2 regions of the Sterolibacterium denitrificans genome follow, and region 2 is predicted to be linked to the other one. Evidence: riboswitches for the same ligand, from Rfam matches in the RefSeq annotation. Region 2 holds a riboswitch; the other holds the start of a gene.

Region 1 (14,502 bases), 2.8 Mb from region 2:
GCGATTTCAAACCCGCCGACGCGGCGCAGCGTTTCCAGCGGCTGACATAGATTGGGGTAGTGGAAATCCAGCGCGCGTTGCATGACTTCGATTTTGCGATTTACGCCGGGCGCATCCAGACCGCTGCCTGGGCCGGCCAGCCGCGTCGGGCTTTCATTCAACAGACCGCAGGCCAGCGTCGCGGCGGCGGTGGTGTTGCCGATACCCATTTCGCCGCCGATGTAGAGTTCGGCACCTGCCGCCGCGGCGCGTTCGGCGCTGGCGCGGCCCGCGGCCAGCGCGGCTTGAAGCTGTTCGGCCGTCATGGCCGCCGCCTGCGCCAGATTGGCCGTTCCCGGGCCGAGAGCGAGATGGCGCACATCGGGAACATCCGCCAAGCCGCCCGCCGTGCCCAGATCGATGACTTCCAGACGGGCGCCGAGCGTGCGCGCCAGCACGCTGATGGCTGCGCCGCCGCGGGCGAAGTTCCTGATCATCTCGGCAGTGACCGCCTGCGGAAAGGCGGAGACGCCTTCGGCCATCACTCCATGATCGGCGGCGAAGACGGCGATATGGATTTTTTCCACCTGCGGTTGCGCGCGCCCCTGCAAAGCCGCCAGGCGGATGGCCAGCGTTTCCAGTTGTCCCAGCGCGCCGGGCGGCTTGGTGAGCTGGTCTTGCCGCGCGCGGGCGGCGGCTTCGGCATGGGCATCGAGGGAATGGGGCGGCTGGCTGATCCAGTCGTCAGTCGGATTCATGGTTTGCCTTTCAGGTAATGCGGCAGGCCCGCGATGGTGAGAATGACGCGCCCGCTCGAGGCGGCGATGTCCTGATGCAGGCGGCCGGCTTCATCACAATAGCGGCGGGTGAGTTCGCCCAGCGGCACGATACCCAGGCCGGTTTCATTGCTGACCATGATCAGCTCGCCCGGCAGTTGCGGCAGCGTGGTCAGCAAGGCGGCGCGCTCGCGGGCCAGGCGCGCGGGATCGGGATCGAGCAGCAGATTGGTGAGCCACAAGGTCAGGCAATCGACGAGGATGAGGCGCCTGGGTTCGGCGCTTCCCTCCCGTTGCAGGGCGTCGGCCAGCGCCAGCGGCGCTTCCACCGTCCGCCAGTGGCTGGGGCGATTGGCCTGGTGGTGCTGGATGCGCGCCTGCATCTCGGCATCGTCGGCGCGCGCCGTGGCGATGTAGCTCACGGGCAGGCCGCTGTCTACCGCCAGGCGTTCGGCCAGGCGGCTTTTGCCGGAGCGCACGCCGCCGAGTATCAGGGTTTGCATGACGAAATTTCCTTGAGCGCAGTGGTCAGACGTTGCCAGCCGGATTCGGCGCCGGGCAGGCCGAAACGCAGACTGGCCGGGCCGGGTTCCGACCGAAACAGGCGCACCAGAATGCCGCGTTGCGCCAGTTGCCGGTAGAGCCGTTCGGCCTGCGGGGTGATCGACCATTGAAACAAGGCGCAACCTCCCGCCGGTGGCAGACCGTATTCTGTCAGCAGTTTGGCCAATCGCCGTCCTTGTTCGGTCAAGTGGCGGCGCTGATCCGCCTGCCAGTCCATATCCCGCAAGGCCGACGTGGCCAGCCAGCGCGAGGGGCCGGCCAGCGGCCAGGGCCCCAGATCGTCGGCGAGTTCATCGAGCAGGCCGCGTGCCGCCAGCACGAAACCGACGCGCGCGCCCGGCAGGCCGAAGAATTTGCCCAGGCTGCGCAGGATGATCAGGCCGGGACGCTGGCTGCAGGCGGCCAGACTGTCCCCGGGCGTGGCATCGACATAGGCTTCGTCGACCACCAGCCAGCCGCCGTGGGCGGCCAGACGCTCATGCCAGGCCAGCAGGCGTTGCGGATCGTTGCGCACGCCGCCGGGATTGCTGGGTTGCATCAGCACCAGTACATCGAGCGTGTCGAGCAGCGCCTCATCCGCGCATTCGCTTTGCCAGTTCAGGCATTGATGACCGGCCCGTTGCCAGGCCTGGGCGTGTTCGGCATAGCCCGGGGTTTCGATGGCCACCCGGCCGGGGGCGCGCAGACGCGGCAGCGCCTGGATCGCCGCCTGCGTACCCGCGACCGGCAGCGCATGCGCCGCGCCATAGGCGGCACAGGCGGCGCCAATCAGCCCGTCTTCATCTTCCGGCAGGCGGCTCCAGGCGCTGGTCGGGATTTGCAGTGACTGCAGTCCTGGCCAGGGATGCGGATTGATGCCGGCGGACAGATCCAGCCAGTCCTCTGCCGCGATGCCGTAGCGCAGCGCCGCAGCCCGCAGGCGACCGCCATGTTCAAGCATGCAGCAGTCTCCAGAGCACGGCCCAGACCAGGCTCAGGCCCAGCCACAGCAGCACGCCGCCATTTACCAGGGACAGGGCGCGCTCGATGTCTGCGGCGCGCGCCGGGCGCCGGCAGCCCAGTTCTGGACGATGTTCCCGGACGCCGTGATAACGCGCCGCGCCGCCCAGACGCACGCCCAGGCTGCCGGCGCCTGCCGCCATCACGGGGCCGGCATTGGGACTTTGCCAGCGGCCGGCTTGCTCGCGCCAGCAACGCCAGGCATGTTGAGGGTTGCCGAGCAGGGCATAGGTGATAGCGGTCAGGCGCGCGGGCAGCCAGCCCAGCAGGTCGTCGAGGCGGGCGGCCGCCCAGCCGAAGTAGCGGCGGCGCGCATCGCGGTAGCCCCACATCGCATCCAGGGTGTTGGCCAGGCGATACAGCAAGGCCCCGGCGCCGCCGGCGACGCAGAACCAGAACAAGGTGGCGAAAACGGCATCGTGACCGTTTTCCAGCACGGATTCGACCCCGGCGCCGGCGACGGCCGTTTCGTCGAGTTGATCGCAATCGCGCGAGACGATGCGCGCCACCGCCCTTCTGGCTTCTTCCAGCCGTCCGTCCAGCAGAGCCTGGCCGATCGGCCGGGCATGTTCGATCAGGCTGCGGCCGCCCAGGGCGAAACCCAGCAGCAGGGCATCGAGGATGGGGTGGCGCCAGCAGGCGGCCAGCAGCACCGGCGGCAACACCAGCAGCAGCCAGCCGAGCAGGCCGCGCAGACGGTTGCCCAGGGCATGGCCCGGCACGCCCCGGCGCAAGCCGCGCTCGATACCGTCGGCCAGCCGGCCGAAGCCCACCAGCGGGTGCCAGCGCCGTGGCTCGCCCAGCCAGCGATCGATGGCTACCCCGGCCAGCAGGCTGAGGATGAAAGGCAGGTCGGGAGTCACTGGCGATGGATCATGGCGTCAGGCACGGAAACAGGTGGTACCGCGCGGGCTGGATGAAAAATGGCGCCTGCATTCCTCCAGTGGAATGCAGGCGCCGCTGTGCTGCGGCGGAAGCCGGTGCCCGCAGACGGGCTTCAGGGCTTCAGAAATCGTAACGCAGATCGGCGAAGAACGTCCGTCCGTCGGCAGGATAGTACGAGCCATAGTAGCCGGATGGAGCGTATTTCCTGTCCGTCAGGTTGACGACTCTGGCGCGCGCGGTCCAGTTCGATTGGCGCCAGCTCGCGACGAAATCCGCCGTCGTGTAGGCGGCAAGCTGCTCGAAGAAACTGTTGCTCGTATCGCCGCCGGAATAGCGTCGGCCGACATGGTTGGCCAAGAGAGACAGATTGAGGGCAGCAACCGGTTTGAAGTTGATGCCGATATTGGCCTTGACGCCGGGAACCAGCGGCACTTTCTTGCCGCTATCCGCGCCTTCGCGGAATTTCGCCTTCTGGAGATTGAGGCCGCCAATGAGTTGCCATTGCCGATCGAGGTCGTAGCGAGCGCTGATGTCGATCCCTTCGTGGCGTGTTTTGGCAAGGTTCTCGTTCTCGAAAGTCAGGCCGTTATAGGCGATTTCATCCTTCATGCCCAGGCTGTACGCGGTGACTTTCAACCCATAGGCGGCGCCATTCAGGTCGATCCCCGCGTCGATGAATTTCCCCTGTTCGGGCCGGACCGGCTTGCCGGCGAAGCCGGTAAAAGTCGTCAGTTCATCCATATTCGCATAGCGGAAAGTGCTGCCGAACCGCGAGAAAACGCGGACACCCGTCGCCAGTTGATAGCTCAGGCCCAGCTCGCCGATGGTTTTGGCGTGATCGTTGGTCATCCTGAGGCCGCTCGAATCGGTTGCCGATTGATCGATTTTCTGGTGGCGGGCGCCGGCAGTCAGGGTCAGACCGGTCGTCAAGCCGGTTTGATTCTGAAGATAAACCGCCTGGCTCTTTTGATCGATCCTGACCGTTTTGGTGATCGAGCCATGATCGCTCGCCGATTTGTCGGAAGTCAGATCGCCATCGTAATAATCAAAGCCGATGGTCGTCCTGCTTGCCAGGGCGCCCAGTCCATGCTGCCATTGCAAGCGGGGCGTAAATGAAAGAACCGTGGATTTGCGATCGTCGAAACTGAACCAGTCCGAAATCCAGGACGTGTTTTCCACTTTCGAATAACCGGCCTCGGCCAGGAATTTCAGGGTGTCGGTGATTTGCATGGACACGCCGGGCCTGACATAAGCGCTGCGCCGCTCGATGTAGCTATCGAGCGTGACGGCCTGTTTTGGATTGCCGTCGTATTGGGCCTTGGTCAATGCACCGGGCAATCCGCTGTCCAGCGACGACCAGCCCAGATCGACGAACGCCTCGCCCCTGTCGAAATTCGTGCTGACGCGCCCGGCAACATTGTTGCGCTTTTGCTTGTTGTTCTGACGCCAGCCGTCGGCATCCTGGCGGTTCGCGGAAAGCGCCAGATTGATGGCGCCGAGCTGTCTGGAAAAACCGGCCGAAATCTGTTTGCCGTCCTGACTGCCTGCGCCCAACTGGATGTGCGCGCCATCCTTGCGCTTGCCGGTGATGATGTTGATCACCCCGCCGACCGCATTGTCGCCATACAGGATGCTGCCGCTGCCGTTGATGATTTCCACGCGTTCGATGCTGTCGAGCGGCACGATCCCCCAGTCGATGTTCGTCATGTCGAGGGAGTTGAGGCGTTGCCCATCGAGCAAGACCAGGGTTCTCGAAGCCGCGCCTTCACCGAAGCCCCGCATGTCGATTGCCGTATCGGCCCCGAGCGATCCATACAGCGGCGCGACGTTGAGCCCGGCCTGGCTTTTCAGTACATCCGGCAAGCTCTGCGCGCCGGATGATTGAATGTCCTCGCGCGTGATGATGATGACGTTCGTCGCCGCCGGCGCGCTTGACTCATGGAAGCGGGTTGCCGTGACGACGACTTCGCCGGGCGTCGTGATTTGTTGAGCGTCGGCAGAGGCAGTCGCAAAAAGAAGCGGCAGCACGGCTGCCATGGGTTTCAGGCGGGTATGCATGGTTTTCCCCTCTCCGGCAGGCGTCCCCGCATGCCGGTAACGATGAATGAAAGTGCCGGGGGAAAATGAGTGAGTTCCGGAGTTTGCGCCGCAACGATGAAACCGCCGTTCGACTCAGCTCCTGCTGGCGCCCACTCCCCGTGGCACTTGCGCTGGTCGTTCAGGCCGGTCTCCGGACTCGCAAGTCTTGACGTGTCGCCTTCCCAGGATGCAACCCATTCCCAGTGGCTGGATGACACGCCCGCACTCGCTTACCGTTGCGGGGGCAGTAGCGGCATTGCTTCAAAAGATCGGAAGCGCACCGCTTTCCCGTTTCAGCGTGGCCGGTTTGCATTGCTGGCCGACCACGACACCTTGAACGAAGCCGCGATTCTAGCATGGCGCATGGCGGCGAATGTTTCGGCGGTTGCATTCACCCAGGCTTTCCAGTAGTTTGACGATTTGCCCGCGCCCGGCGGGAAACCTCATCATTTGCAGTGATTGCCACACCAGCAGCCAATGCAGCAAGCGGAGTTTTGCCATGAATGCCAGCGACAAGTTTCTAGCTTCCAACGCCCGGGTGGATGATGCCAGCGTCCAGCCCTTGCCGAATTCGCGCAAGGTCTACGTCGTCGGCAGCCGGCCGGACCTCCGTGTGCCGATGCGCGAGATTTCGCAGGCCGACACGCCCCTGCATGGCAGCGAGGCGGTGGAGAAAAATCCGCCCATCCACGTCTATGACTGCTCCGGCCCCTACACCGATCCGGACGCGCGGATCGACATCCGCGCCGGCCTGGCGCCGCTGCGTGCCGCCTGGATCGCGGAACGCGGCGATACCGAAGTGCTGGCCGGCCTGTCTTCGGCCTATGGCCGCGAGCGCCTGGCCAATCCGGCCAGCGAGGCGATCCGCTTCAACCTGACGCGCGCGCCGCGCCGCGCCAGGGCTGGCGCGAACGTCACCCAGATGCACTACGCCCGGCGCGGCATCGTCACGCCGGAAATGGAGTTCGTCGCCATCCGCGAAAACCAGAAACGCGAAGGACTCACCGAATTATTGAACCGCCAGCATGCGGGCGAGCCGCTGGGGGCGGGTATCCCGAAAATCATCACGCCGGAATTCGTGCGCGACGAAATCGCCCGCGGCCGGGCGATCATTCCGGCCAACATCAATCACCCGGAAGCCGAGCCGATGATCATCGGCCGCAATTTCCTGGTGAAGATCAACGCCAACATCGGCAACTCGGCGCTGGGCTCCAGCATCCAGGAAGAAGTCGAGAAGATGACCTGGGCGATCCGCTGGGGCGGCGATACGGTGATGGATCTGTCCACCGGCAAGAACATTCATGAAACGCGCGAATGGATCATCCGCAACAGTCCGGTGCCGATCGGCACGGTGCCGATCTACCAGGCGCTGGAGAAGGTGAACGGCAAGGCCGAGGAGCTGACCTGGGAAATCTTCCGCGACACGCTGATCGAGCAGGCCGAGCAGGGCGTGGATTACTTCACCATCCATGCCGGCGTGCTGCTGCGCTATGTCCCGCTGACGGCGCAGCGCCTGACCGGCATCGTCTCGCGCGGCGGTTCCATCCTCGCCAAGTGGTGTCTCGCGCATCACCAGGAGAATTTCCTCTACACGCACTTCGAGGACATCTGCGAAATCATGAAGGCCTACGACGTCGCCTTCAGCCTCGGCGACGGCCTGCGGCCCGGTTCGATCCACGACGCCAACGACGCGGCGCAGCTCGGCGAGTTGAAGACGCTCGGCGAATTGACGCAGATCGCCTGGAAGCACGACGTGCAGGTGATGATCGAAGGCCCCGGCCACGTGCCCATGCACATGATCAGGGAGAACATGGATCTGCAGCTCAAGCTCTGCCACGAGGCGCCGTTCTACACCCTCGGCCCGCTGACCACCGACATCGCGCCGGGTTACGACCATATCACCAGCGCCATCGGCGCGGCGATGATCGGCTGGTACGGCACGGCCATGCTCTGCTACGTCACGCCCAAGGAGCACCTCGGCTTGCCCGACAGGAACGACGTCAAGGACGGCATCATCGCCTACAAGATCGCCGCCCATGCGGCCGATCTGGCCAAGGGCCATCCGGGCGCGCAGATCCGCGACAATGCGCTGTCCAAGGCGCGTTTCGAATTCCGCTGGGAAGACCAGTTCAACCTCGGCCTCGATCCGGACAAGGCGCGCGAATTCCACGACGAAACCTTGCCGCAGGAAGGCGCCAAGCAGGCGCACTTCTGTTCCATGTGCGGGCCGCATTTCTGTTCCATGAAGATCACCCAGGACGTGCGCGACTACGCCGCCGCCGAAGGGCTGAAAGAAGACGAGGCGCTGGCCAGGGGCATGGAAGCCAAGGCCGTGGAATTCGTGAAAAAGGGCGCAGAGGTTTATCAGAAACTCTGAGAAACTCTGACCGCGATGTGCTTCCACGTTTCCAGCCCCGATGACGATGAGTCCGCAACTCCGGCATAGCGATCCCACCGGCACGGTGGATTTTCAGGATCCCGGCGCGGTATTCAGCGCCATCGATCAACTCCTGACGCGGCGCTATGGTGAGGATTACGGGCGTCCCCTGCTGAGGCAGGCCATCGACGATCTGGCGGCGGCCTTTCGCGGCAAGCACCCCGGCTTGTTGCGCTGCGATACGCATTATCACGACCTGCGCCACGCGCTCGACACGGGGCTGGCGATGGCGCGGCTGATCGACGGCCATGGCATCGAGACGGCGCCGGCGGCGGCCGAACATCTCGACGCCGGGCATGCGCTGCTGGGCGTGCTGCTGGCGCTGTATCACGACATCGGCCTGCTGCGCCGCCATGATGAGCATCACCTGACCGGCGCCAGCCTGACGCCGATCCACGAAGCGCGCGGCGTGGCCTTCATGCGCGATTACCTGTCGCGTCCGGCCATGGCGCCGCTGGCGCATCTGGCCGGGAAGGCGCAACTGATCATGATCACCCGCCTGTTCTGGCACCTGCCGGCGGATACCGCGCCGCTGGATCGGGCGCTGGCCTGCCTGCTGGGCACGGCCGACATCGTCAGCCAGTTGGCCGATCGCTACTATCTGGAAAAATGCCGCGACTTCCTGTTCATCGAATTCAGCGCCTGCGGCCTGGCCGGCGCGCCGGATCTGGCCTATCCCGATCCGGAAGCCCTGCTGCGCGAAACCCCGGCCTTCTATACGGGGATGCTCAGCGCGCGCATCCGCGAGGAATACGACTCGGCCGATCGTTACCTGAAAGCACATTTCGACGGCAGCTGTCCCTATGAGGCGGCGATCAACCGCAACTTCCGTTTCCTCGCCGAACTGCTCGACGAATCCAGGCTGGAGCGTCTGCATCGCCAGCCGCAGCGCCTGATCGATACCACTGCGCCCGGCGGCGCATGAGCACGGCCTGCCGATCGGGCTGCGCGGCCTGCTGCATCGCGCCGTCGATCAGCAGCGCCATTCCCGGCCTGCCGCGAGGCAAGCCCGCGGGACTGCCTTGCCCGCAACTCGACGACGCGCTGCGCTGCCGCCTGTTCGGCCGTCCCGAGCGCCCGGCCTGTTGTGGCGGCCTGCAGCCCTCGCTGGAAATGTGCGGGCAGACGCGGGATGAGGCGCTGGCCTGGCTGACGCGACTGGAACGACTGACGCAATAGACACAATAGATTCGCGTGAATTCAGCGTCCGGCCGCGCTCGGGTGCGTCCATACCCCTGTGCTAGACTCGCCCGCCACACCGCCACCACCTCATCCGGAACCTCATGGATCTCACCCTGCTGCACGCGCTCATCCTCGGCATCGTCGAGGGATTGACGGAGTTTTTGCCGATTTCCAGCACCGGCCACCTGATCCTGGTCGGTGACCTGCTCGGCTTCAATGATGACAAGGGCAAGGTGTTCACGATCGTCATCCAGTTCGGCGCCATCCTGGCCGTCGTCTGGGAATACCGGCGCAAGATCGGCAGCGTGATGACGGGCCTGGGGCATGATCCCGTGGCGCGCCGCCTGGTGCTCAACCTGCTGATCGCCTTCATGCCGGCGGCCATCCTGGGCCTGTTGTTCGGCAAGCTGATCAAGGCCCATCTGTTCCAGCCGGTGCCGGTAGCCATGGCGTTTCTGGTCGGCGCGGTGCTGATCCTCTGGGCCGAGAAGCGCAATCACCGGATTCGCGTCGAGAGCGTCGATGATCTGACGCCGCTCGACGCCTTCAAGGTCGGCTGCGCCCAGTGCCTGGCGCTGATTCCCGGCACGTCGCGCTCGGGCGCGACCATCATCGGCGGTCTGCTGTTCGGCCTGTCGCGCAAGGCCGCCACCGAATTCTCCTTTTTTCTGGCCATACCGACGCTGACCGCCGCCACTTTCTACGAACTCTACAAGGAGCGGGCGCTGTTTTCCGCCGACGATCTGGGCATGCTCGCAGTGGGTTTCATCGCTTCCTTCATCTCCGCTTTCCTTTGCGTGCGTTGGCTGCTGCGTTTCATCAGCACGCACGACTTCACTCCCTTCGCCTGGTATCGCATCGTCTTCGGTCTGGTGGTGCTGGCGACCTGGCAATTCGGGCTGGTCGATTGGACGACGCCGTAGCGCCGCGGATGGCGCGGCGCGGGCGGTATAATTCCGCCCCTTTCTTTTTTTCCAGCCCCCCGATTGCCGATGAACGTCCTGTTCGAAGAGGACGGCGCCTTCAAGGCTGGCGCCGTCCTCGCCGATAACAACACCTCGCTGCAGGTCGAGCTGCCCACGGGCAAGCGCAGCAAGGTGAAGAGCGCCAATGTCCTGCTGCGTTTCAGCACGCCGGGCGCGGCCGAATTGCTCGAGCGCGCCGAAAGCGAAGCCGCCGGGATCGACAGCGATTTTCTCTGGGAAGTCTGCGGCGATGCCGAATTCGGCTTCGAGGACATGGCGCGCGAGTACGCCGGCCATGCGCCGGATGCCGTCGAGGCGGCGGCGGTGCTGCTGCGCCTGCATTCGGCGCCGGTCTACTTTCATCGCAAAGGGCGCGGGCGTTATCGCAAGGCGCCGCCGGAAATTCTCCAGGCGGCGCTGGCCGGGCTGGAGAAGAAGCGCCAGCAGGTGCTGGCCATCGAGCGTCTGAGCGGCGAATTGCAGGCGGGACGACTGCCCGAGGAACTGCGGCCGCTGCTGCGCCAGTTGCTCTACAAGCCGGATCGCAACCGCCTCGAAACCAAGGCCTTCGAGGCGGCCTGTGCCGCCAGCGGCCTGTCGCCGGTGCAGTTGCTGGCGCGCTGCGGCGCGCTGTCGTCGATCCACGACTATCATCTGGATCGCTTTTTGTTCGAGTATTTTCCGCAGGGCGAAAAGTTTGCCGCCGATCTGCCGCCGGCCATGTTGGCGGACCTGCCGCAGGCGCCGGTGCGCGCCTTCAGTATCGACGATGCCCAGACCACCGAAATCGACGATGCCTTTTCGGTCGTGCCGCTGGCGGCGGATGAAGGCGGCGGCTGGCGCATCGGCATCCACATTGCCGCGCCGGGACTGGGTATCCGGCCGGACGACGAACTGGGGCGTCTGGCGCGCAACCGTTTGTCCACGGTGTACATGCCGGGGCGCAAGATCACCATGCTGCCCGAGGCGGTCGTTGAGCGCTATACCTTGCTGGCCGGGCGCAGCAATCCGGCATTGTCGGTGTATCTCGATGTCGCGGCCGATTTCAGCATCCGCCGCCGCGAGACCCGTATCGAGGCGGTTGCCGTCGCGGCAAACCTGCGCCATCACGACATGGAGCCCCTGTTCAACGAAGAGACGCTGGCCGGCGGCCTGCCGGACTTCGATTTCCGCGACGAGCTGCGGCTGCTCTGGGAGTTCGCGACGGCACTGCAGGTCGGGCGCGGCAAGGCCGGTCAGACGCAGAACCAGACGGATTACAACTATGTCGTCGACTGGTCGGCCGATTCATCGCCGGAGCCGGGACGCATCCGTATCGAGCGGCGCAAGCGCGGCTCGCCGCTCGACACGCTGGTGGCGGAATTGATGATCGCCGCCAATGCCGGCTGGGGCCGCGATCTTGCCGATGCCGGCGTGGCCGCGCTGTACCGGGCGCAGACGGCAGGCAAGGTGCGCATGACGACCGTCGCCGCGGCGCACGAGGGGCTGGGCGTCGATTGCTACACTTGGACGACCTCGCCCTTGCGCCGCCACGTCGATCTGCTCAATCAGTGGCAGTTGATCGCCTGGCTGCGCGGCGAGCCGCCACCGTTCGCCGCCCGCTCCATCGAGCTGCTGTCCGCCATGCGCGACTTCGAGCTGACCTATGCGGCCTATGGCGAATTCCAGCGCGGCATGGAGCGTTACTGGTGTCTGCGCTGGCTGCAGCAGGAAAACCTGCAGGAGGCCACGGCCCACGTGCTGCGCGAAGGTCTGGTGCGCCTCGAAGCCGTGCCGCTGGTGCTGCGCATGCCGGGCTTGCCGACGCTCGATTATGGGACGCGCATCCGGCTGGTCATCGAGACGATCGATCTCTACGAGCCGACGGCGCGCGCCCGCTTCATCGAAGCCCTGCCGGATGCGCCGCTCCTGTCCCTGCCCGCCGATGACGGTGCAGTGGAAATCCTGGCTCAGCCGGCGGCAGCGGGGCCGCCGGTCGCCACGGCCGATGCTTCGGCAGGGGAGGCGGGCGCCGGGGCCGGGTAGAATCGTCCGCTATGCCGAGTATTCCTCCCCGGTTGTCCCGGATCATTGCCCTGCTGCCGCGAAGCATCACGCTGTCGGTGGCGTTGAGTATTTCGCTGGCGATCCATGCCGTCTTGCTGGCGATCCACTTCGAGGTACCGCACAAGCTGGCCAAGGCCAGCGACCAGATGCTCGAAGTCATCCTGGTCAACGCCAGGAGCAGTACGGCTCCGGCGCCCACCCAGGCGCAGGCGCGCGCCCAGGTCAATCTCGATGGCGGCGGCAATACGGACGAGAAACGCATCGCCAGGACGCCGCTGCCGGTGACGCCTGCGGTGCGACAGGGCAACGAACTGGTCGAGGCGCAGCGCAGGATCGCCGAAATGGAAGCCCTGCAGCGCCAGTTGATGAGCCAGATCAAGAGCCGTGAAAAGCTCTACTCATCCGAGCAGCAGCGGCCGCAGAACAAGCCGGAGCCCGAACCGCAGCCGGCCACGGGGAGCGACCTCGCCGCCTCGGCCATGGCCATGGCGCGTCTGCAAGGGCAGATCGAACGCCAATACGATGAGTACAACAAGCGGCCGCGCAAGAAGTTCATCGGCGCGCGCGCCACCGAATACCGCTTTGCCCAGTACGAGGAAGACTGGCGGCAGAAGATCGAGCGCGTCGGCAATCTCAATTATCCGCAGGCCGCCCGGGGGCGGGTCTATGGCACGCTGGTGCTGACGGTGGAAATCAAGTCCGATGGCAGCATCAACGCGATCACCATCGACCGCTCTTCGGGCACCCGGGTGCTGGATGAGGCGGCTATCCGCATCGTCAACCAGGCCGCGCCGTTTCCGGCGTTTCCGCCCAGCCTTTCCGATATCGACATCATCGGCATCACCCGCACCTGGTCGTTTACCAACGAGGACAGGCTGCAGGCCAAATGATGCCGCAGCAACGGGCCATGACAGACAGATACGCAGTGATCGGCCACCCGGTGGCCCACAGCAAGTCGCCGCAGATCCACCGCCGCTTTGCCGCGCAGACCGGGCAGGACTTGCATTACGACGCGCTGCTCGCGCCGTTGGACGGCTTTGCCGAGACCGTGCGCGGCTTCATTGCCGACGGCGGCTGCGGCCTGAACGTCACCGTGCCGTTCAAGGAAGAGGCGTATCGGTTGGTCACCCGGCTGACCGATCGCGCGCGCGCGGCCGGCGCGGTGAATACGCTGAGTTTCCGGCACGGTGAAATTCTCGGCGACAACACCGATGGTGCCGGCATCGTGCGCGACATCCGCGTCAATCTCGCCCAGGAAATCGCCGGCCGGCGCGTGCTGCTGCTGGGCGCCGGCGGCGCGGCGCGCGGCAGCGTGCTGCCGCTGCTGCAGGAAGCGCCCGCCTGCCTGGTGATCGCCAACCGCACGGCGGCCAGGGCGCGGACGCTGGCCGAGGCGCTGGCAGCGCACGGGAAGCTGCGGGGCTGCGGTTTTGCCGAGTTGAGCGGCCAGTCATTCGACATCGTCATCAACGCCACCTCGGCCGGCCTCAGCGATGCCGCGCCGGAGATTCCCGACGGCGTCTTCGCGCCGGATTGCCTGGCCTACGACATGCTGTATGGCCGCGAGACGCCTTTCATGGCGCAAGCCCGCCGTGCCGGCGCGCGGGTCAGCGATGGCCTCGGCATGCTGGTCGAACAGGCGGCCGAGGCCTTTCTGGTCTGGCGCGGCCTGCGTCCGGATACGCTGGCCGTGCTGGCCGAGTTGCGCCGGTCATGAAGGTTTTGCTGGGCGGCGCCTTCAAGTGGTTCAAGCGCATCCTGCTCGGACTGGTGCTGCTGATCCTGCTCACCCAGTGCTGGTACATGGGTTGGGTGATGTGGTGGAAATACTTCGATCCGGGCATGACGCGCTTCATGGAAATCCGCCTCGACGAGGCGCGCAGGACGAATCCGCAAGCTGAACTGAAACGCCACTGGCAGCCCTACGGGAAGATCTCGGTGCATCTCAAGCGCGCGGTGGTCGCGGCCGAGGACGACAAGTTCGCCGTGCATGATGGCTTCGACTGGGAAGGCATGCAGTTGGCCCTGGAGAAAAACCGCAGGAAAGGCCGGCTCGTGGCCGGCGGTTCGACGATCACCCAGCAACTCGCCAAGAACCTGTTTCTCTCCCCGGTCAAGACGCCGTGGCGCAAGGCGCAGGAAGCGATCATCACCCTGATGCTGGAAACCGCCTGGGACAAGCGGCGGATACTGGAGGTGTACCTGAACTCGGTGGAGTGGGGCGATTGCGTCTTTGGCGCCGAGGCGGCCGCGCGGCGCTATTACAGGGTGGGTGCCGCTCAACTGACGGCCGCGCAGGCGGCCCGGCTGGCGGTGATGCTGCCGGCGCCCCGGCGTTTCGAGAAGAATCCCTGGTCGGCTTATCTCAATCGTCGCACGCAGACGATTCTGGCGCGCATGCCGCATGCGCAGTTGCCTTGATGCCATCGCCCGCAAGGATTTTTGCCGTCGCCAGGCCGTTGGCCAGGCCGAATGCCAGCGCTGCCAGGGCAAAAAACGGGACCAGGTAGAACAGGCCGTCGTGCGGCACCAGCCACAGCCGGGCCAGCACCAGTTGTCCAGCAATGTGGGCGAAGGCGGCGAGCAGGCT
Region 2 (14,502 bases):
GTTGATGAAGTTCTGGAAGTACGGCAGGCCGTACTTCGCCGTCATCGCGAACAGACGTTCGGCGTTCTCGGACTCCCACGGGAAGTCCTCGGTCATGTTGTAGGTCGGGATCGGGAAGGTGAAGGCGCGGCCTCGCCGGTCACCGGCGCTCATCACCTCGATGTAGGCGCGGTTGATGAGATCCATCTCGGCCTGCAGCTCACCGTAGGCAAAGGGCATTTCGACGCCGCCGATCACCGGCACCTGCTCGCGCAGATCCTCCGGGCAGACCCAGTCGAAGGTGAGGTTGGTGAACGGCGTCTGCGTGCCCCAGCGCGACGGCACGTTGAGGTTGTAGATGAACTCCTGCATGCCCTGGCGCACGGCGTCATAGTCGAGCCTGTCCTTCCTGACGAAGGGCGCGAGATAGGTGTCGAAGGAACTGAACGCCTGCGCGCCGGCCCATTCGTTCTGCAGCGTGCCGAGGAAGTTCACCATCTGGCCGAGCGCGCTCGAAAAATGCTTCGGCGGATCGGCCTCGGGCTTGCCGGGCACGCCGTTGAAGCCTTCGAACAGCAGCTGGCGCAGCGACCAGCCGGCGCAGTAGCCGCAGAGCATGTCGAGGTCGTGGATGTGGATGTCGGCGTCGCGGTGCGCCTGGCCGATCTCCGGCGGATAGACGTGCGACAGCCAGTAGTTGGCGACCACCTTGCCGGAGACGTTGAGAATCAGCCCGCCGAGCGAGTAGCCCTGGTTGGCGTTGGCGCGCACGCGCCAGTCGGCGCGATCCACGTACTCGTCGATGGCCGCAGCCACGTCGACCAGCGTGCGCCGGTCCTCGCGCAGCCGGCGGTGCTGGTCGCGGTAGGCGACGTAGGCGCGGAAGGTGGCGATGTGGTTGGCGTCGACCAGCGTCTGCTCGACGATGTCCTGCACCTGCTCCACGGTCGGCGCGGCGCTTTGATAGCGGTCGTGGCGGTGGCGCAGCACCTTGAGCACGCGCGCGACCAGCAGTTGCGCCTCCTCCTCGTCATACTCGCCGCTGGCCGCGCCGGCGCGGGCGAGCGCCGAGGCGATGCGTGCGGACTCGAAGGGCTCGTCGCGGCCATCGCGCTTGACGATGCGCGTCGGCAGGGCGGGCGAGGCGGGCCGAACCGGCGATCCGGCGGCATTCAGCAAAGAAGCGGGTTGGCGTTCTGTTCGTACCGGCATCGGGCGTCTCCGCAAGAATGGGCGGGGACTTTCCGCATCGGTCGATGTACCGATGCACGAGCGGCAGCAACTGGCAGACTCATGCGCGACCTCACGTCAGGGACACCCCGCCCCAATTGAAAAAAGGACTCATCGAGGCAGGTCTCCTGACTCTCGGCTCAACGCGCTTCGCTCGCCTTCCCGGAAAAATCCAGTGGCATGTCGTGCCGAAGCGCTTGCCGATTACAGTTGCGGGGGCAGTTCCGGGTTTCAGGCCGACGGCCTGGCACCGGATTCCCTTTCAATCCCGACTTGGGAACCATCGACGGCAGCCAGTCTAGTGCCACAAGATTTCAGCTGTCAAGAAAAAAACACTACCGGTAGTAGAAAACTGGTGCAGTGCTACTAGATATAGTAGCCCACCGCGCCGCAGCAACTTTTACGTACAGGTTGCTGCGGCATGCCTTGGCAATATCCACGACGCGGCGATGAAAACTCAAACGGCGCGCAACGCCTTGGCCGCCGCCACCATGTGGCGCAGCGCGGCGACGGTTTCCGGCCAGCCGCGCGTCTTCAGGCCGCAGTCGGGATTGACCCACAGGTTGCCGGCCGGGATTGTCTCCCGCGCCTTTTGCAGCAGGCGCGCCATATCGTCGGCATTCGGCACGCGCGGCGAATGGATGTCATACACGCCGGGGCCGATTTCGTTCGGATATTTGAACTTGCCGAAGGCATCCAGCAGCTCCATGTCCGAACGGCTGGTCTCGATGGTGATCACGTCGGCGTCCATGGCCGCGATCTCGGGCAGGATGTCGTTGAATTCCGAGTAGCACATGTGGGTGTGGATCTGCGTTTCGTCGGCCACGCCCGAGGCCGACAGGCGGAAGGCGCGGGTCGCCCAGGCCAGGTACTCGCGCCAGGCGGCGCGGCGCAGCGGCAGGCCTTCGCGGATTGCCGGCTCGTCGATCTGGATGATGCCGATACCGGCCCTTTCCAGGTCGCAGACTTCGTCGCGGATGGCCAGGGCGATCTGCGCGGCGGTAGTCGAGCGCGGCTGGTCGTCGCGCACGAAGGACCATTGCAGGATGGTGATCGGCCCGGTCAGCATGCCCTTCATCGGTTTTGGCGTCAGGCTTTGCGCGTAGGCGCTCCAGTCCACGGTCATCGGCTGCGGACGCGAGACGTCGCCGTAGATGATCGGCGGCTTGACGCAGCGCGAGCCGTAGGACTGCACCCAGCCGTTGCCGGTGAAGCAGAAGCCGGCCAGTTGCTCGCCGAAATATTCGACCATGTCGTTGCGCTCGGCTTCGCCATGCACCAGCACGTCGAGGCCCAGTTCTTCCTGTACCGCGACGGCGTGGGCGATTTCCTTCTTCATCGCGGTTTCGTAGTCGGCCGCGGACAGTTCGCCGCGTTTGAAGGCAGCCCGGGCGGCGCGGATTTCGGCGGTCTGCGGGAAGGAGCCGATGGTCGTGGTGGGCAGCAGCGGCAGCTGCAAACGCTTGCGCTGCGCGGCCTGGCGGACGGGAAAGGCAGCATGGCGGCGGTCGGCGGCGGCGGGCAACGCAGCCAGACGCTCGGCGACGGCCGGATTATTGACCCGACGGCTGGCATGCCGCGCCCGTATGGCTTGTCGGGATTTCGCCAGTTCGCCATCGGCGGCGGCATCACCGGCCAGCGCCTGTTTCAAGACTTGCAGCTCGTCGAGTTTTTCGACCGCGAAGGCCAGCCAGCCGCGCAGTTCGCCGTCCAACTTCATTTCGCCGGCGACGCTGAACGGCACGTGCAGCAGCGAGCACGACGGCGCCAGCCACAGGCTCTGGCCACGCTTGTCGAACAACGGACGAATGCGGGTGAGCGCCGCATCCAGATCGGTGCGCCAGACATTGCGTCCATCGACGATGCCCAGCGACAGCACCTTGTGCGCCGGCAGCCAGTCGGCCACCGAGGTAATTTCCCCGGCGGCGCGAATGCCGTCGACATGCAGGCCGGCCACGGGCAAGCGGCAGGCCAGAACGAGATTCTCCTGCAAGGGCGAGAAATAAGTGGCGAGCAGCAACGGCACGCCATTCGTCGCCAGCCTGGCATAAGCCGGCTCGAAGGCCTGTTGCCAGGCTGCCGCCAGATCGAGGCCGAGGACAGGCTCGTCGATCTGCACCCATTGCACGCCCTGCGCCTTGAGGCGGGCGAGAATCTGGCCGTATACCGGCAGCAGCTTGTCCAGCAGGCCGAGGCGATCGAAGCCGGCCGCCTTTTCCTTGCCCAGCCAGAGAAAGCTCAAGGGCCCGAGCAGCACGGCCTTGACCGGATGGCCCAGTGCCTGCGCTTCCGCCACCTCGGCAAACAGGCGCTCATCGGCCAGCGAGAACGCCGTCTCCGGCGTGAATTCGGGGACCAGGTAGTGGTAATTGGTATCGAACCACTTGGTCATTTCCAGTGCCGGATGGCCGTCGCCCGATGCGCCGGCCTCGCGGGCGACGCCGCGCGCCAGCGTGAAATAGCGGGCCAACGCCGGCTCGTCGCCGGAAAAACCGAAGCGCGCCGGCTCGCAGCCGAGCAACTGGATGTGATTGGCGACGTGATCGTAATAGGCGAAATCGCCGACGCTGACGAAATCGAGGCCGGCATCGCGCTGCGCCTGCCAATGGCGGGCGCGCAATTGGCGGCCAACGGCTTCCAGTTCGGCGGCATCGATCTCGCCGCGCCAGTGGCCTTCGAGGGCGAACTTCAGTTCGCGTTGGGCGCCCATGCGCGGGAAGCCGAGGGTGTGGATGATGGTCATTGTCCGTTTCCTTTTCTGAAAAATGCAGGCGTCACTCTAGAGACCACTATTCATGAAGTAAAATGGTATTAATTCAAATAACGATTAAATCCGCTCATATATGCTCGAACGCATACATCTGGAAATCCTCCGCGAAGTCGATAAACAAGGCTCGCTGACCGCCGCCGCCGACGTGCTCTGTCTGACCCAGTCGGCGTTGAGCCACAGCATCAAGAAACTGGAACAGCAACTGGGCACGCCGCTCTGGCTGCGCGAAGGGCGCAGCCTGCGGCTGACCCAGGCCGGCCAGTACCTGCTCGGCATGGCCAACCGCGTCCTGCCGCAACTGTTGCTGGCCGAGGAGCGCTTGCAGCAATTCGCCCAGGGCGAACGCGGCACGCTGCGCATCGGCATGGAATGCCATCCCTGCTACCAATGGCTGCTCAAGGTGGTTGCGCCTTATCTCGCCGCCTGGCCGGATGTCGATGTCGACGTCAAGCAGAAATTCCAGTTCGGCGGCATCGGCGCGCTGTTCGCCTTTGAGATCGACCTGCTGGTGACCCCCGATCCGCTTTACAAATCCGGCCTCGCCTTCGAGCCGGTGTTCGATTACGAGCAGGTGCTGGTGGTCAGCCGCAGCCATGCGCTGGCCGGCGCGGCGTTCGTCGAACCGGCACAACTGAGCGGCGAAGTGCTGATCACTTATCCGGTGACCATCGAACGGCTGGATATCTACAACCAGTTCCTGCTGCCGGCCGGCGTCTCGCCGAAGCGCCACAAGACCATCGAAACCACCGACATCCTGCTGCAGATGGTCGCCAGCGGGCGCGGCGTCAGCGCGCTGCCGCGCTGGCTGGTCGAGGAATACGCGGATGCGCTCGACATCGTGCCGGTACGGCTCGGCAAGCGGGGCGTGGCCAAGCAGATTTTTCTCGGCATCCGCGAAAACGAGTCCGGCATCGACTACCTCGACGCTTTCGTCGAGCAGGCGCGGCGCTCCGGCGCTCAAACCGCGCCGGCGTAAAAGGCGTCTTCGGCGTTATCCGTACCCGTCGTACCCGTACCGGGCTGATGGATGGTTTTTGCCGGCGCAACCGAGCCAATCCGCCCCCATGCGGCCTGCCCAGCCTGGCGGCGCCGTTCGCTCCAGCCAGCCAGCAGATGCCGCGTTTCAGCGCAGTCGCCCGCCGCGATGGCGCTTTTCAGCGCCTCATGGAAATCGTGCGAAGCCTGCATTTCCGGGCTGTCGAAAACCGGCCCGAAGGCCAGGCGCAACCTGGCGATCAGGCGGTCTGCCAGATCCGGCAGACAGGCATTGCCGGCAACCTTGACCAGGCTGGCATGCAGCTTCTCCCGTGTGTCGATGCTCAAGCATGACTTCGCCCTGGCCGCCTCGTCGGCGGCAAAGTCTTCCAGCAGATCGAGCAAGTCCAGCAATTGAAGGACGTTGGACCAGCTCAGGCGCGTGACGAAGCAGCCCTGGCGGGCGCGCGATTCAACCAATCCTTCGCCAGCCAGCACCTTTAGCGCTTCACGCAGCGGGGCGCGGCTGACGCCATAGCCGGAAGCCAGCTTGAATTCGTCGAGCGGCGCGCCGGGCGCCAATTCATGGCTGAAGATCCGCTTGCGCAACGAATCGGCCAGCGCCTCGTAGAGCATGCGCGGGCGCAGGATTTCGGTATTGGACTCTTGGTTCATGACAACTCCAGCAATAGATCCTTGGCATCGACCCGGTCGCCCGGGGCGACATGCACGCGGACGACGGCGGCGTCGCGCTCGGCGGTGATCGCCGTTTCCATCTTCATCGCCTCGACCGAGAGCAGCGGGCTGCCCTTCGCCACCTTCTGCCCGGCCTTGACGGCGACGGTGGCGACCATGCCCGGCATCGGCGCGGCGACGTGGGCGGCGTTGCCCTCCTCGGCCTTCGGACGGGATTTCTTCGCCTGCTGGCCGGCGCGGGTAATCCGCATCGGGCGCGGCTGGCCGTTCAACTCGAAGAACAGCTTGACTTCGCCGTTCTCCGGCGCGGGCGTCTCGCCGAGCAGGCGCACGACCAGCGTTTTGCCTTGGTCGATCTCGACCGACATTTCGTCCCCTTCGACGCCCTGGCCCAGACCGTAGAAGAACACCGGCGTCGGCAGCACCGACACGTCGCCGTACTGGCGCTGGTGCGCGGCGTATTCGGTGAATACCTTGGGATACATCAGCCAGCTCGCCAGCGCCGCGTCGTCGATGTGGTGGCCGACGGCCTTCTCGGCCTTTTTCCGCTCGTTTTCCAGGTCGACCGGGGGAAGATGCGCGCCGACCCGGCCTTCGACCGGCGTCTGGCCCTTGAGGATGCGTTGCTGGATTGCCTTGGGGAAACCGTCGGCCGGGTAGCCGAGTTCGCCGCGCATCATCGAGACCACGGAATCCGGGAAGCTGATTTCCTTGTCCGGGTTGGTCACGTCTTCCGGCGTCAGTTCGTTGGCGACCATGAACAGCGCCAGATCGCCGACCACCTTGGACGAGGGCGTGACCTTGACGATGTCGCCGAACAGCCGATTGGCGTCGGCGTAGGCTTGCGCCACCTCGTTCCAGCGGTGGTCGAGGCCCATCGCCCGCGCCTGTTCGCGCAGGTTGGTGTATTGGCCGCCGGGCATTTCGTGGCGGTAGACGTCCGAGGTGCCGGAACGGATGTCGGCCTCGAACGGCGCGTAGTAGCGGCGCACGCCTTCCCAGTAGCGCGAGAAGGGGGCGATGCGGCCCGGGATCAGGCCGCTGTCGCGCTCGGTATGTTCGAGCGCGGCGACGATGGCGCCGAGGCTGGGTTGCGAGGTCAGGCCGCTCATCGCGTCCATCGCGCCGTCCACCGCGTCGACGCCGGCTTCGACCGCCGCCAGCACCGAGGCGACCGAGCCGCCGCTGGTGTCGTGGGTGTGGAAGTGGATGGGCAGGCCGGTCTCTTCCTTGAGCGCCTTGACCAGCGCCCGCGCCGCCGCCGGCCGGCAGACGCCGGCCATGTCCTTGATGCCGAGGATGTGGGCGCCGGCCTTTTCCAGTTGTCTGGCCATGTCCACGTAGTATTTCAGGTGGTACTTGCTGCGCGCCGGATCGAAGAGGTCGCCGGTGTAGCAGATCGTGCCTTCGCACAGCGCGCCGGCCTCGATCACCGCATCCATCGCGACGCGCATGTTGTCGACCCAGTTCAGCGAGTCGAAGACGCGAAAGACGTCCATACCGTGCGCCGCCGCCTGCCGCACGAACCAGCGGACGACGTTGTCGGCGTAATTGGTGTAGCCGACGGCGTTGGAGGCGCGCAGCAGCATCTGGAACAGCACGTTGGGAATGGCCTCGCGCAGCTTGTCGAGGCGTTGCCACGGGTCTTCCTTGAGGAAGCGCAGGACCACGTCGAAAGTCGCGCCGCCCCAGCATTCGAGCGAGAAGAGGTCGGGCAGCAGGCGGGCGTAATGCGGCGCCACGGCGAGCATGTCGGCGCTGCGCATGCGGGTGGCGAATAGCGACTGGTGCGCGTCGCGCATGGTCGTGTCGGTGAGCAGCACGCGCTTCTGGTCGAACATCCAGCACGAAAAACCCCGCGCGCCGAGTTCGCGCAGCCGGTCCCGGCTGCCCGGCAGCGGCGGCACGCCGAGTTCGGCCTTGGGCAGCGGCGGCTTGGGCAGAGGCAGGGTCGGCTTCGCCCGGCCGGCCATCTCCGGGTTGCCGTTGACCGTCACGTCGCCGACGAAGCGCAGCAGGCGCGTCGCCCGGTCGCGGCGCGGCTTGAAGTCGAACAGTTCCGGCGTGGTGTCGATGAAGCGCGTCGTGCACTCGCCGTTCCTGAACGACGGATGGCCGATGACGTTTTCCAGGAAGGCCAGATTGGTCGCCACGCCGCGGATGCGGAATTCGCGCAGCGCCCGGTCCATGCGACGGATCGCCTCGTCGGCGTCGTGGCCGCGGGCGGTGACCTTGACCAGCAGCGAGTCGTAGTAGGGCGTGATGATGGCGCCGGTGTAGGCGGTGCCGGCGTCGAGGCGGATGCCGGCCCCGGCGGCGCTGCGGTAGGCGGCGAGCTTGCCGTAGTCGGGGGTGAAGCCCTTTTCCGGGTCTTCGGTGGTGACCCGGCATTGCAGCGCGTGGCCGGCCAGGCGGATGTCTTTTTGCGCCGGCAGGAAGTCGCTGTCGCCGATCCGGCCGCCCTCGCTGACGACGATCTGCGCCTTGACCAGATCCATGCCGGTGACCTCCTCGGTCACCGTGTGCTCGACCTGGATGCGCGGGTTGACCTCGATGAAGTAGAAGGCGCCGGTGTCGGCGTCCATCAGAAATTCGACGGTGCCGGCGTGGGTGTAATCGACGCCGGCGGCGAGCTTCAAGGCGGCGGCGCACAGCGCCTCGCGTTGTTCGGCATTCAGGTAGGGCGCGGGAGCGCGCTCGACGACCTTCTGGTTGCGCCGCTGCACCGAGCAGTCGCGCTCGAACAGGTGCACGCGGTTGCCGTGCGTGTCGCCCAGCACCTGCACCTCGACGTGGCGGGCGCGCACCACCATCTTTTCCAGATAAACCTCGTCGTTGCCGAAGGCGGCGGCCGCCTCGCGGCGGGCGACCTCGATCGCCGGCAGCAGTTCGTGATCAAAGTTGATCGCCCGCATGCCGCGACCGCCGCCGCCCCAACTGGCTTTCAGCATGAGCGGGTAGCCGATGTCGGCGGCCAGCTTGCGGCATTCGTCAGCATCGTCCGGCAGCGCGCCGGTCGCCGGCACCACCGGCACGCCGACCTTTTCGGCCAGGGCGCGCGCCGCGACCTTGTTGCCGAGTTCGCGCATGACGGCCGGTTGCGGCCCGATGAAGACGATGCCGGCCTGGGCACAGGCTTCGGCAAAATCCGGGTTTTCCGACAGGAAGCCGTAGCCGGGGTGGATGGCGTCCACCTTGGCCTGTTTGGCGACGCGGATGATGTCGGCGATGTCGAGATAGGCGGCGATCGGCTTTCTGCCGTCGCCGACCAGGTAGCTCTCGTCGGCCTTGAAGCGGTGCAGCGCGAAGCGATCCTCGTTGGCGTAGATCGCCACCGTGCGCAGCCCCAGCTCGGCGGCGGCACGCATGATGCGGATGGCGATCTCGCTACGGTTGGCGACCAGGATGCTGCGGATTTTTTTCATGGACATGTTCTCGATGGACGATGGACTGCTCCCTCTCCCCTTGTGGGAGAGGGTTGGGGAGAGGGGGTACGGGGGGGAGTGCGGAGGAAATTCGGCCCCTCTCCCCCGGCCCCTCTCCCGCGAGGGGAGGGTACGGGGGGAGTGCGGAGGAAATTCGCCCCCTCTCCCCCGGCCCCTCTCCCGCGAGGGGAGAGGGGAAATCAGGGGCTCAGGTGTAGCGCTTGTCGAGGGCGTCCCACTCGGGCTTGCCGACCAAGCGCTGGCGTTCAGCGAAGGGCGTCACCAGCCCGCTCGATTCGAGCACCTGCCTCTCGTCGCGCAACACGGTCAGCGCCTTCTGCATGCCCATCACCGCGCCCTGCAAGGCGGCGTTGGCGTAGAGGACGATGCCGAAGCCGAGCTGGCCGAGTTCCTCGGCGTTGAAGATCGGCGTCTTGCCGCCGATGACCATGTTCATCAGTTGCGGCGTGGCCAGGCGCTGCGGCAGGGCGCGGATCTCGTCGGCGCTGGTCACGGCCTCGACGAAGAGAATGTCCGCGCCGGCCTCGGCAAACTTCTGCGCGCGCTCGACGGCGGCCTCGAAGCCATGCACGGCGGCGGCGTCGGTGCGGGCCATGATGAGGAAATCCGGGTCGCGGCGGGCGTCGACGGCGGCCTTGATCTTGCTGACGGCTTCCTCGGTGCCGATCACGTCCTTGCCGTTGAAGTGGCCGCAGCGCTTGGGCGCCACCTGGTCTTCCAACTGGATGCAGTCGGCGCCGGCGCGTTCCAGCGTGCGCACGGTGTGATGGACGTTGAGCGCGTTACCGAAGCCGGTGTCGGCATCGACGATCAGCGGCACGTCGACGGCGTCGCGGATGCGCGCCGTGTGGTCGGCGATTTCGGCCAGGCCCATGAAGCCCTGGTCGGGCATGCCGAACCACATGTTGGTAACGCCGGCGCCGGTGACGTAGATGGCCTCGAAGCCGAGGTCGGCGATGATTCTGGCCGACAGCGCGTTGAAGGCGCCAGGCACGATGACGCCGCGACGGGCGGCGACGAGTTCTTTCAGTTTCTTGCGGGTAGACATGATGGTTCCTTTATTGCTTGAAGTTCTGGCCGGGTCAGGACAGGTTGATGGCGGCCGGACGGCCATCGGCATCGATGGCCACCATTTCAAAAGTGCCGCCCAGCACGTCCTCGGCCGCTGAGCCGGCCTTTTCGGCCACGCCGCTCACTTGCACCGTCATAGAACTGCGCCCGACGCGCACGACCTGGCCGCGCAGGGTGAGCACGTGGCCAATGGGAATGGGCGAGAGGAAATTGATGCCGCTGGCAGCGGCCATGACGACTTCCAGCCTGGACAGGCTACGCGCCGCCATGAAGGCCACCTTGGCCATCAGTTGCAGGCCCTGGCCGGCAAACAGGGTGCCGTGGTGATTCGCCAGCATCGGCAGAACCAGTTCGCGAATCTCGACTGCCTGGGTGGCTGGAAGCGTGGTCATGATCGGCTGGCCGGCAATCAAAACGCATCGCCGGGCACGCGCACCCAGCCTTCCATCAGGATGCGGGCGCTGCGGCCCATGATGGCCTTGGTGACGGTCCATTGGCCGTTGTCGAATTTCGCCTCGGCGCCGACGCGCAGCGTGCCGGACGGATGTCCGAAGCGTACCGCGCTGCGCTCGCCGCCGCCGGCCGCCAGATTGACCAGCGTGCCGGGAATCGCCGCGGCCGTGCCGATGGCGACCGCCGCCGTGCCCATCATCGCGTGATGCAGCTTGCCCATGGACAGGGCGCGGACCAGCAGGTCGACGTCGCCGGCCTTGACCGTCTTGCCGCTGGAAGCAACGTAGTCGAGCGGCGGCGCGACGAAGGCGATCTTTGGCGTGTGCTGGCGCCTGGCGGCGTCTTCGAGCTTGGCGATCAGCCCCATCTTCAGCGCGCCGATGGCGCGCAACGTCTCGAAACCGGCCAGCGCCACGGCATCGTTGTTGATCGCGTCCTGCAGTTCGCTGCCGGTGTAGCCGATGTCCTCGGCGTTCACGAAGATGGTCGGAATGCCGGCGTTGATCAGCGTCGCCTTCAACCTGCCGCCGGCGACGAGCGATTCGGGCACGTCGAGTTCGTCGACGAGATTGCCGGTCGGGAACATCGAGCCGCCCTCGCCTTCGCCCTCGTCAGCGGGGTCGATGAATTCGAGCACGATCTCGGCGGCCGGGAAGGTCACGCCGTCGAGCTCGAAATCGCCGGTCTCCTGCACCCGGCCGTCGGCGACCGGCACGTGGGCGACGATGGTCTTGCCGATGTTGGCCTGCCAGATGCGCACGACGCAGACGCCGTTCCGTGGCACGCGCGCCGCATCGACGTAGCCGGCGTGGATGGCGAAGGCGCCGGCCGCCGTGGACAGGTTGCCGCAGTTACCGGACCAGTCGACGAAATCGCTGTCGATGGCGACCTGGCCGTAGAGGTAATCGACGTCATGACCGGGCCGTGCACTCTTTGACAGGATCACGCACTTGCTGGTGGAGGACGTCGCCCCGCCCATGCCGTCGATGTGCTTGGCGTAGGGATCGGGGCTACCGATCACGCGCTGGAACAGCTTGTTGCGCGCCTCGCCGGGCACGCGGCAGCTTTCCGGCAGGTCGTCGAGGCGGAAGAAGACGCCCTTGCTGGTGCCGCCGCGCATGTAGGTGGCGGGGATGCGGATTTGCGGTTTGTGGGTCATTGTGGTTTTTTCCTCGTGTTCGGATGCCCCCTCTCCCCCGGCCCCGCTCCCGCGAGGGGAGAGGGGGGAGTGGCGGATGCTCCCCTCTCCCTTGACGGGAGAGGGGCTGGGGGAGAGGGTGAAAGCTCACCCCAGATCACCGCCAGCACGGCCTCAGTACGCAACAGCACATCGTCGTTCCAGAAGCGCAGCACCTTGAACCCCTGCGCGTCCAGCCAGGCATCGCGCCGCCGGTCATGCCCGCTGCCGTTGTGCTGCCCGCCGTCGACCTCGATGACCAGCCGCGCACCGAAATGCACGAAGTCCGCGATATACGGGCCGAGCGGCTGTTGGCGGCGGAATTTCTCGCCGGCCAGGCGGTGGGCGCGCAGGTGGCGCCAGAGCAGGCGTTCGGCGTCGGTCATTTCCTGGCGCAGTTTTCTGGCGAATTGTTTGGGTTCCATCACCCCCTCTCCCCAACCCCTCTCCCGCAAGGGGAGAGGGGCTTGATCGGCCGAAAAATAATCGCTCAGCATATCAAACCCCCACACTCCCCTCTCCCCTTGCGGGAGAGGGGCCGGGGGAGAGGGGAAAAAGCCCCGGGCAAACATCATCCCCCCACCTTCCCCTAAGCCAGAAAGTCCTGCGCAAACCGCTGCAGCACCCCGCCGGCCTCATAGATCGACACTTCCTCGGCAGTATCCAACCGGCAGGTCACCAGTACCTCGACCGTCTCACTACTCCGACGATGGATCACCAGCGTCAAATCCGCACGCGGCCTACGCTCGCCGATCACGTCGTAGGTCTCGCTCCCATCCAGCCCCAGCGTCAGCCGCGTGGTGCCCGGTTTGAACTCCAGCGGCAGCACGCCCATGCCGATCAGGTTGGTGCGGTGGATGCGCTCGAAGCCCTCGGCGGCGATGGCTTCCACCCCGGCCAGCCGCACGCCCTTGGCCGCCCAGTCGCGGCTCGACCCCTGGCCGTAGTCGGCGCCGGCGACGATGATCAGCGGCTGCTTGCGGTCCAGATAGGTCTCGATCGCTTCCCACATGCGCAGCACCTTGCCGTCCGGCTCGATGCGGGTCAGCGAGCCCTTCTTCACGGCGCCGTCGACGACGGCCATTTCATTGACCAGTTGCGGGTTGGCGAAAGTGGCGCGCATGGCGGTCAGGTGATCGCCGCGGTGCGTCGCGTAGGAGTTGAAGTCTTCTTCCGGCAGGCCCATCTTCGCCAGATATTCGCCGGCCGCGCTATCGGGCAGGATGGCGTTGGACGGCGACAGGTGGTCGGTGGTGATGTTGTCCGGCAAAACCGCCAGCGGGCGCATGCCCTTCAGCGTGCGCGGGTTGGCCGCCAGCGCGCCGACGCCTTCCGTATCCCAGTACGGCGGACGGCGGATGTAGGTCGACTGCGGGCGCCAGTCGTAGAGCGGGCTGATCTTCTCGCCGCTGTCGCGGTGGATGGCGAACATCGGGTCGTACACCTGCCGAAACTGCTCCGGCTTGACGCAGGTGGCGACGATGGCGTCGATTTCCTCGTCGGACGGCCACAGATCCTTCAGGCGAATTTCCCTGCCGTCGACGGTGCCGAGCACATCCTGCTCGATGTCGAAGCGCATCGTGCCGGCGATGGCATAGGCGACGACGAGCGGCGGCGAAGCGAGGAAGGCCTGCTTGGCGTACGGATGGATGCGCCCATCGAAGTTGCGATTGCCGGAAAGCACGGCGGTCGCGTAAACGTCGCGGGCTATGATCTCCTGCTGGATCTGCGGGTCGAGCGCGCCGGACATGCCGTTGCAGGTGGTGCAGGCGTAGGCGACGATGCCGAAGCCGAGCTTTTCCAGTTCCAGCAGCAGGTCGGCTTCCTCCAGATACAGCCTGGCAACCCTGGAGCCGGGCGCGAAGGAAGTCTTGACCCAGGGCTTGCGCACGAGACCCAAAGCGTTCGCCTTCTTCGCCAACAGGCCGGCGGCGACGACGTTGCGCGGGTTCGAGGTATTGGTGCAACTGGTGATGGCGGCGATGATCACCGCGCCGTCGGGCAGCAGACCGTCCCTTTCTTCATCGATGGCCATGGCCAGCTTGATGGGGCCTGCGATACCGCGATCCTTGAGCGCGGCAGTGGGCAGGCGCCGGTGGGGATTCGACGGCCCTGCCATATTGCGCACCACGGAAGACAGATCGAATTCGAGCGTGCGTTCGTACTCGGCCGTCGCAAGCTGATCGCCCCACAGGCCGGCGGTCTTCGCGTAATTCTCGACCAGCGCCACCTGTTCCGCTTCACGGCCGGTCAGCCTCAGGTAGGCTATGGTCTGCCCGTCGATATGGAACATCGCGGCGGTGGCGCCGTATTCCGGACACATGTTGGAGATCGTCGCACGATCGCCGATGGTCAGGCTGTCCGCACCCTCACCGAAAAATTCCAGCCAAGCACCGACGACCTTTTCCTTCCTCAAGAACTCGGTCAGCGCGAGCACGATGTCGGTGGCGGTGATGCCGGGCTGGCGCCGGCCGGCGAGGCGCACGCCGACGATGTCCGGCAGGCGCATCATCGAAGCGCGGCCGAGCATCACGGTCTCGGCCTCCAGGCCGCCGACGCCGATGGCGATCACGCCCAGCGCGTCCACGTGCGGCGTGTGGCTGTCGGTGCCGACGCAGGTGTCGGGGAAGGCGACGCCATCCCGAACCTGAATGACCGGCGACATCTTCTCCAGATTGATCTGGTGCATGATGCCGTTGCCGGCC

The links. Region 2 has a riboswitch for cobalamin ahead of SDENCHOL_RS12795 (ribonucleoside triphosphate reductase). Riboswitches for the same ligand answer to the same signal wherever they lie in the genome.
Region 1: another riboswitch for cobalamin. It lies ahead of SDENCHOL_RS00385 (TonB-dependent receptor); the one in region 2 lies ahead of SDENCHOL_RS12795 (ribonucleoside triphosphate reductase).

The regions. Positions count from the first base shown of each region.
Region 1 is NZ_LT837803.1:67,569-82,070, reverse strand. Features, by position in the region: gene cobT (nicotinate-nucleotide--dimethylbenzimidazole phosphoribosyltransferase) at 1-737, opposite strand, end outside; gene cobU (bifunctional adenosylcobinamide kinase/adenosylcobinamide-phosphate guanylyltransferase) at 734-1,258, opposite strand; gene cobD (threonine-phosphate decarboxylase CobD) at 1,246-2,259, opposite strand; gene cbiB (adenosylcobinamide-phosphate synthase CbiB) at 2,252-3,181, opposite strand; gene SDENCHOL_RS00385 (TonB-dependent receptor) at 3,324-5,261, opposite strand; cobalamin riboswitch at 5,407-5,633, opposite strand; gene thiC (phosphomethylpyrimidine synthase ThiC) at 5,782-7,659, shown strand; gene SDENCHOL_RS00375 (hypothetical protein) at 7,706-8,644, shown strand; gene SDENCHOL_RS00370 (YkgJ family cysteine cluster protein) at 8,641-8,898, shown strand; gene SDENCHOL_RS00365 (undecaprenyl-diphosphate phosphatase) at 9,003-9,824, shown strand; gene SDENCHOL_RS00360 (ribonuclease catalytic domain-containing protein) at 9,894-11,891, shown strand; gene SDENCHOL_RS00355 (energy transducer TonB) at 11,924-12,802, shown strand; gene aroE (shikimate dehydrogenase) at 12,820-13,629, shown strand; gene mtgA (monofunctional biosynthetic peptidoglycan transglycosylase) at 13,626-14,333, shown strand; gene SDENCHOL_RS00340 (Gx transporter family protein) at 14,278-14,502, opposite strand, start outside.
Region 2 is NZ_LT837803.1:2,831,243-2,845,744, forward strand. Features, by position in the region: gene SDENCHOL_RS12795 (ribonucleoside triphosphate reductase) at 1-1,191, opposite strand, end outside; cobalamin riboswitch at 1,310-1,509, opposite strand; gene metE (5-methyltetrahydropteroyltriglutamate--homocysteine S-methyltransferase) at 1,667-3,952, opposite strand; gene SDENCHOL_RS12805 (LysR family transcriptional regulator) at 4,053-4,955, shown strand; gene SDENCHOL_RS12810 (GntR family transcriptional regulator) at 4,937-5,629, opposite strand; gene SDENCHOL_RS12815 (pyruvate carboxylase) at 5,626-9,081, opposite strand; gene SDENCHOL_RS12820 (isocitrate lyase/PEP mutase family protein) at 9,284-10,144, opposite strand; gene SDENCHOL_RS12825 (acyl-CoA thioesterase) at 10,179-10,559, opposite strand; gene prpF (2-methylaconitate cis-trans isomerase PrpF) at 10,577-11,779, opposite strand; gene SDENCHOL_RS12835 (endonuclease domain-containing protein) at 11,776-12,222, opposite strand; gene acnD (Fe/S-dependent 2-methylisocitrate dehydratase AcnD) at 12,387-14,502, opposite strand, start outside.